DNA from 2 places in the Georgenia sp. AZ-5 genome. Region 1 is predicted to be linked to the other one. Evidence: riboswitches for the same ligand, from Rfam matches in the RefSeq annotation. Region 1 holds a riboswitch; the other holds the start of a gene.
The links. Region 1 has a riboswitch for S-adenosylmethionine ahead of ACF0H8_RS02090 (hypothetical protein). Riboswitches for the same ligand answer to the same signal wherever they lie in the genome.

Region 1 (3,391 bases):
GACCCCGAGCCGCGCCGCCCCTCGTAGGAGGACCGTGAGCCGGCCGAGGCCCCGGCGCCCTGAGGTCGCCGGGGCCGGAGCTTGAAAAACTCAGATCGCCAGGCACTGCTCCGTGAGGCTCATGACGGCGCCCTCCATTGTCGCGGCCATGAGGCTGATGACGCTTTTCTCGCCCTCGCCGAAGAGCGCCTCGCACGTGGGGTCGCTGAACGTGGCCTCGGCCGGGTCAGTGCTGGGGGCCGGCTCGGACTCGAGCTCCGGAGCGGCCGTGATCTCATCCTCGGCGAGGGTGTCGTCGAGAAGCTCCTGCGCGGCGGCCTGCTCGGCCTCGACCTCCTCGGCGACCTGCATCCCGGCCATCACCACGAAGACGAACACCAGGATGCTGATCACGCCGGCGACGATGGAGACGATGAGGCCGGCCAGCGCCAGCCCCCGGCCGCCTCGCCGCGCTGTTTGACCTGCCGCAACCCGATGGCGGAGAAGATGATCCCGAGCGGCCAGGCGCGGAAGGCACAGATCAGGCCGACGATCGCCATGGTGTTCGTCTTGGCCGAGGCCAGCGGCTGCGCGGGCTGGCCCTGCCGCCGTCCGCCCACGGGATAGGGCGGGGTGGCGTGGTCGTGCTCGGGCTGCTGCGTCACGGAGGCTCCAGGAGGGGGATCGGGGTACGAGGGCCGTACCGTCCGTAATCCATGCCACAGAGCCGGTGCCGCCGCTCGGGGCAGAAGCGTCCGCCGCTCGCCGTCGGGGCGCGGCCCGAGAGCGAGCTCAGCGCCTCGCGTCCTCCTCCTCGTCCTCGTCCTCGTCGTCGAGGTCGAACTCCTCGAAGTCGTCGTCGACGGCCGGGGCGAGCATCTCCTCGTCGACGTCGTCGGCGTCCAGGTCCTCCGCCACCCCCAGCTCGTCACCCTCGAGCACGGCCTGCGCCGCGGGCACGAGCGGACCCCACAGCTCCTCGCCGCCGCGCACCCTCTTCAGCTCCTCGTCCACGTCCTCGACGTCCTCCGCGTAGGGGTGGTCGAACTCGTGGGGCACGAGCAGCAGGATGGTGGCCGGGCCGTCGAACCCGTCCACGACAACCTCCATCCCCGTGACCGGGTCCGTGAGGGTCTCGTCCAGGACTGGGTCGAACGCGTCGTGCATGTCGTCGTTGAGGATGGACAGGTCGGACATTCGGTGCTCCTCCCGCACGCGCTGCAGCCGGCCGCGGCCCCGGCCGGGGCACCACCATCGTCCATCCGCTGCCTCAGCGTCTACGGATTCCGACGTGAAACCGCAGACGATTTTCAGGCTCCTCACGAGCCACGGCGCACCGCCCGTCAGGGTGGGCGTGTCGGAGCCGTCCGCTACCGTGGGAACCGGTCAAGAGGACCAGCGCCACGCCCTCCGGCGAGCTGGTCCGGCAACCGCGCGACGCGCACGGTGCCCCCGGAGGAAGACCCGCCCGTGCCGCCGGCCCGGGAAGAGCGGCAGCACCCGAGGAGCCCACGTGAGCACGTTCCCCTTCCCCGCGCCCTGCACCCCGGCCGACGGCCCCTGCCGCAGCTACCGGCCCCGGCACCTCGTCCACATGATCCAAGCGAAGTACCTGCGGCTGACGCCGGACGGATGGCGCGACGGGATCGTCGGCGAGCTCGGGCCGCGCGGCACCGCGGTCGTGCACTACTTGGCCGGCGGCCGGGTGACCGTGTGGAACCACCACGGCTTCGCCGTCGCCGCCCCCGCCGGCAGCCCGGTGCGGATCCACGAGCGCTACCACGCGCTTCAGTCCGGCCGGGCGGTTCTCTGCGTGCAGGTGCTGGGCCGCGCCGCCGCGCAGGTCACTGTCCCTTGACGTTGACGAGCTGGTGCAGCACGTGGTCGACCGAGACCAGGTCGGCGGCGTCGGCCATGACCGTGCCGATGTCCTTGTAGGCGTCGGGGATCTCGTCGACGAACGCGTCCAGGTCCCGGTACTCGATCCCCGCCATGCGGCGGCGCAGGTCCTCCCGGGTGAAGGCCCGGCGCGCCGCGTTGCGGGAGTAGACCCGGCCGGCGCCGTGCGGGGCTGAGCACAACGACATCTCGTTGCCCTTCCCGGTCACGACGAAGCTGGCCGTGCCCATGGACCCGGGGATGAGACCGGGGACGCCCTCGTGGGCGTCGATGGCGCCCTTGCGTGAGACGAGCACGCGCTCGCCGAAGTGCTCCTCGACGGCCGTGTAGTTGTGGTGAGCGTTGACCCGCGCCAGCCGCTCCGGGGCCACGCCCATGAACCGGCCCAGCTCGTCGAGGGTGCGGTCCATCATCGCCTCGCGGGAGAGCCGGGCGAACTCCTGGGCCCAGTGCAGGTGCGCCATGTAGTCGTGGAACTCGGGGTCCGACTCCTGGAAGTAGGCGAGGTCGCGGTCGGGCAGGTGCACACCACGGCGCCGCGACAGGGTCTGCGCCGCGGTGATGAAGTGCGAGGCCATGCGGTTGCCGACGCCGCGGCTGCCGGAGTGGAGGAACGCCCACACGTGGCCGTCCTCGTCGGCCGAGATCTCGATGAAGTGGTTCCCCCCGCCCAGCGAGCCCAGCTGGAGCTGCCAGTTGCCGGCGAACGTGCCGGGCGCGACGCCGGTTGCCCGGGCGAGCGCGGACAGCTCGTCGACGTACCGCTCGGCGGTGCCGCGGACCCGGGCGTTGTACTTCCCGGGGCTGAGCGGCACGGCCCGCTCGATCCCCGCGCGCAGCGCGCTGAGGCGGCCACGGGCGCGGACGTCGCGCTCGGTGAACTGGGTCCGCACGGCGACCATCCCGCACCCCACGTCGACGCCCACCGCGGCCGGCATGACCGCGCCGCGGGTGGGGATCACCGACCCCACCGTGGCGCCCTTGCCCAGGTGCGCGTCGCTCATCAGCGCCATGTGCGGGTAGATGAACGGCATGGTGGACGCCCGGAGGGCCTGCTGGAGGGTCTGCTCGTCGAGGATGGACGCCCACGAGTACAGCGACTCGGCGATCTGCTCCACGCCCCCAGCATGCGCGGGGCAGCCCTCGGCGGCATGCCGGGTGCGCTCTCCGGGCGCCGTCCAAGGGTGCGGGGTTCGGCACGGGCCGTCCGGGGTGCCGGCCGACCGCCCAGGCCGTACCGTCGGAGTTCTCGCCGCCGGGGCCGGTCCGCGCGGCCGCGCTGCCGGCACGGGGCTGAGGAGGCCGAATGCCCGAGGGCCACACCATCCACCGTCTCGCGCGGTCCCTGGCCGAGCTGGTCGGGCACAGGGTCCGGGCGGCGTCGCCGCAGGGCAGGTTCCCCGCCGACGCGGTGGACGGGGCGAGGGTCGAGGACGTCGACGCCGTCGGCAAGCACCTCCTCATCGACACGGCCGCGGGGCGGACGGTGCACGTGCACCTGGGCATGCGGGGC
Region 2 (3,391 bases), 2.8 Mb from region 1:
TGGTGGTAGGCGCGGTCGGCGTAGACCAGGGGGTCCGGGCGGCGGCCGTGCTCCGCGAGCTCGGCGCGGACGGTGACCAGGAGGCTGTCCCCGACGGGTACCCGCTGCTCGACGCGCCCGCGCACCCAGGCGGTGGTGCCCTCGAGCACGGGCTCGCCCGTCGGCAGCGGCAGCCAGTCCCGGACGGCGAACCTGTCGATGCCGCTGGTGGCGAACCGGGCGGCGGTCTCGCGCTGGTCCTCGGCGAGGAAGTTGACCACGACGGCGGCCACGGCTTCGATGGCGGGCCGCGCCGAGGACGTGGCGGCCACGGAGAACGCCAGCACGGGCGGGCCGCGGACACCGAGATGACGGACGTCGCGGTGAAGCCCACGGGGCCGTCGGGGCAGCGCAGGGTGATGACGGCGACCCCCGCGGGGTGGTGGCGGAAGACGCCCTTGAAGTCGGCGGCGCTGATGCCTCCGGGCCCCGTCACCGGCTCGGGGGCATGCTGCCCGGCGGCGGGTCCCAGGGTGCGCCGCGCGGCGCCGGGCCCCAGGGCGCGCTCACGCCGGGCGAGGGCGGACGTCTGCGCGCTCATGGGGCCTCCTGGGTAGGGCGGGGCAAGCACGGTCGGCTCGACGGGGCCGACGCTAGGTGGGCCCCCGCGGGTGCGGCCTGCGCCGTCGGGGCCCGTCTCGCCACCAGAGACGGAGCCTGGCGGATCCTGGACCGCTCTCACATCGCGAGAACCCGGCCGGCCAGACCGCATCCGCCGACGCCGCGCAGGGACGCTTCCACCGATCGCCCGCCGTCCGTTGCGTGAGACGCGCCGCCCGGATGGTTGACGCCTCACGCGCGTGCCCCATAACGTCAGCCCCAGGTTTGGAGTACCAGTGCGCACCGACGGTGCGCTAAGCCCCGGCTTGCTGGTCGGCAACCCCCCACGTGCGGGGGGTGCCCCGGGTGACAACCTGGTCCCGTCACGTGGCGGGGCAACGACGACGCACCGCCAAGGTGCATGGCACGAAGGAAAACGCGCGACATGAACACGCACACGGGCCCCGGGCAGAACGCTTTCTCGCCTCGCCGCTCCATGTGCATGTCCATGTGCTGCCGAATGTCCGCCTGAGGACGTTCCCCGCGATGCCCCGGCGCGATCCGCGCTGACGCATCACCCCTGACCTTCCCCCCGCCCCGCCCGGGTGACACGGCGCGGCGCGGGACCAGGCGGTCGGGCATTCCTTCCTGCTTCCCGCGCGCAGCGCGCGACGACACCCTTGGACGTGCATCCCCATGACTGTCTCCTTCCTTCCGGACCGCTCCACCCGCCCCACGTCCACCGGCGCTCTCCTCGGTCTCGACCTCACCGGCCTGGGCGTGACCTGCGAGTCGCAGGTGCCCTCCGCCGACCTGCCCGTGGAGAAGGCCGACCTCGCCCGCCTGGCCTCCTACACGCGGGCCGCGCACCTGGGCGGCGTCAGCTTCGTCTCCCTGGGCGAGCAGTTCCGGCTGCGCAGCGACCTGCGGCTGCGCCCCGACGCGTGGCTCGACCCGGTCGTCGCAGCCCGGCGTATCGGCCCGCACGCCGCCGCCGGCCTGGTTGCCGCCGTCCCCCAGGACGCCGACCTCGTCGCCGTCGTCGGCCAGCTCAAGGACATCCCGCAGGCCGCGGGTTCCTGGGCCGGCCTCGAGCTGTCCCACCGCGGCGACGGCGACCGGTTCGCCCGCTCCCTCGAGGCCCTGGGGCGCTCCTTCGCCACGGCCCGCACCCGTGGCCCCCGCCCGCGCGTGGTGGTCCCCGTCGCCGCCGAGGCCGAGATCGAGGCCGCCGGTGCCTTCGCGGACGTCGTCCGCATCCGCGAGCAGGACCTGGAGTGGGCGCGCGAGCTGCGCTACGCGGTGCGCTCCGCGGCACGCGCCGCCGGGCGCCAGGACGTGCGCGTCCTCGTCGACCTGCGCACCGTGATCTCCGCCGACCGAGCCGCGGCCCGGGAGCGGGCCGCGCTGATCGCCGACATCGACGGGCCGGGCGCCTCGTGGGCCGGCGCGCTGGAGGCGGTCGGCACGGTCGACGACGTCGCGGGGACCATCGACCGCTGGGTCACCGCGGGCGCGGCCGACGGCTTCGTCGTCCTGCCCGGGTCGGTCCCGGCCGACGTCGCGGCACTCCTCAAGGGTCTGCTGCCGGAGCTGCGCCGGCGTGGGATCGTCGCCGAGCGTCCGGCCGAGGCAGCCGCCACGCGCACGCCGGCGCCCGCGACCGCCCGCGGTGCCGCCGGGCGCGCCGCCCGGACGGCGCCGGCCGCCCGACCCGAGGTCGTGGCCGTCGCCGGCTAGCGGGGCGGACCGCACGCTGACGCAGGGTGGGGTGTGCGCCCGCACGCTGGCGCAGGGTGGGGTGTGCGCCCGCACGCTGGCGCAGGGTGGGTGTGCGCCCGCACGCTGGCGCAAGGGGCGGGGCGCGCGCAGACGGCGTCCGCAGCCGAGGCCGTCGGCCCGCGGCCCGGGTGCCGGGTGCGCCCGGGGGTGCCAGCCTGGGTCGCATGACACGGTTCGGCTACACCCTGATGACCGAGCAGAGCGGCCCGAAGGAGCTCGTGCACTACGCCGTCGAGGCGGAGCGGCGGGGGTTCGACTTCGAGGTCTCCTCCGACCACTTCTTCCCGTGGCTGAAGGAGATGGGGCACTCGCCCTACGCCTGGTCGGTGCTGGGGGCCGTCGCCCACGCCACCGAGCGGGTGGAGCTGATGACCTACGTGACATGCCCGACGATGCGGTACCACCCGGCCGTCGTCGCCCAGAAGGCCGCCACGCTGGGGCTGCTCAGCGACGGGCGGTTCCTGCTCGGGCTCGGCGCGGGGGAGAACCTGAACGAGCACGTGGCCGGTCACCGCTGGCCCGCGGTCGGGGAGCGCCACGACATGCTCGAGGAGGCGCTCGTCATCATCCGCGACCTTCTGGACGGGCACGACCTGACGTTCGAGGGCGACCACTTCCGCGTCGACTCCGCACGGCTGTGGGACCTGCCCGAGTCCCGGGTGGAGATCGGCGTGGCCGTCTCCGGGCCGCAGTCCGTCTCCCGCTTCGCCCCCCTGGCCGACCACCTCGTCGCCACCCAGCCGCAGCGCAAGACCCTCGAGCGGTGGGCGGCGGCGCGCTCGGACGCCGGGCTGACCGCCTCGCGCGCCATCGGGCAGATCCCGATCTGCTGGGACACCGACGCCGACGCGGCCGTCCAGCGGGCGCACCGCCTGTTCCGCTGGTTCGGCGGCGGCTGGCACGTCAACGCGGACCTGCCGACGACGCGGGCGTTCGCGGACGCGACGCAGTTCGTCCGGCCCGAGGACGTGGCCGGGTCCATCCCGTGCGGGCCGGACCTCGACGCCATCGTCGAGGCCGTCTCCGCGTT

Region 2: linked by a shared signal. The riboswitch ahead of ACF0H8_RS15180 (hypothetical protein) and the one ahead of ACF0H8_RS02090 (hypothetical protein) in region 1 are both predicted to bind S-adenosylmethionine.

What each region holds. Positions count from the first base shown of each region.
Region 1 is NZ_JBINOU010000001.1:433,925-437,315, reverse strand. It holds gene ACF0H8_RS02110 (lipocalin-like domain-containing protein) at 1-27, shown strand, start outside; gene ACF0H8_RS02105 (hypothetical protein) at 91-393, opposite strand; gene ACF0H8_RS02100 (hypothetical protein) at 390-644, opposite strand; gene ACF0H8_RS02095 (hypothetical protein) at 772-1,176, opposite strand; SAM riboswitch class IV at 1,364-1,476, shown strand; gene ACF0H8_RS02090 (hypothetical protein) at 1,493-1,837, shown strand; gene ACF0H8_RS02085 (RtcB family protein) at 1,824-2,996, opposite strand; gene ACF0H8_RS02080 (Fpg/Nei family DNA glycosylase) at 3,185-3,391, shown strand, end outside.
Region 2 is NZ_JBINOU010000001.1:3,230,038-3,233,428, reverse strand. It holds gene ACF0H8_RS15185 (flavin reductase family protein) at 1-326, opposite strand, end outside; SAM riboswitch class IV at 862-987, shown strand; gene ACF0H8_RS15180 (hypothetical protein) at 1,276-2,319, shown strand; gene ACF0H8_RS15175 (TIGR03557 family F420-dependent LLM class oxidoreductase) at 2,526-3,391, shown strand, end outside.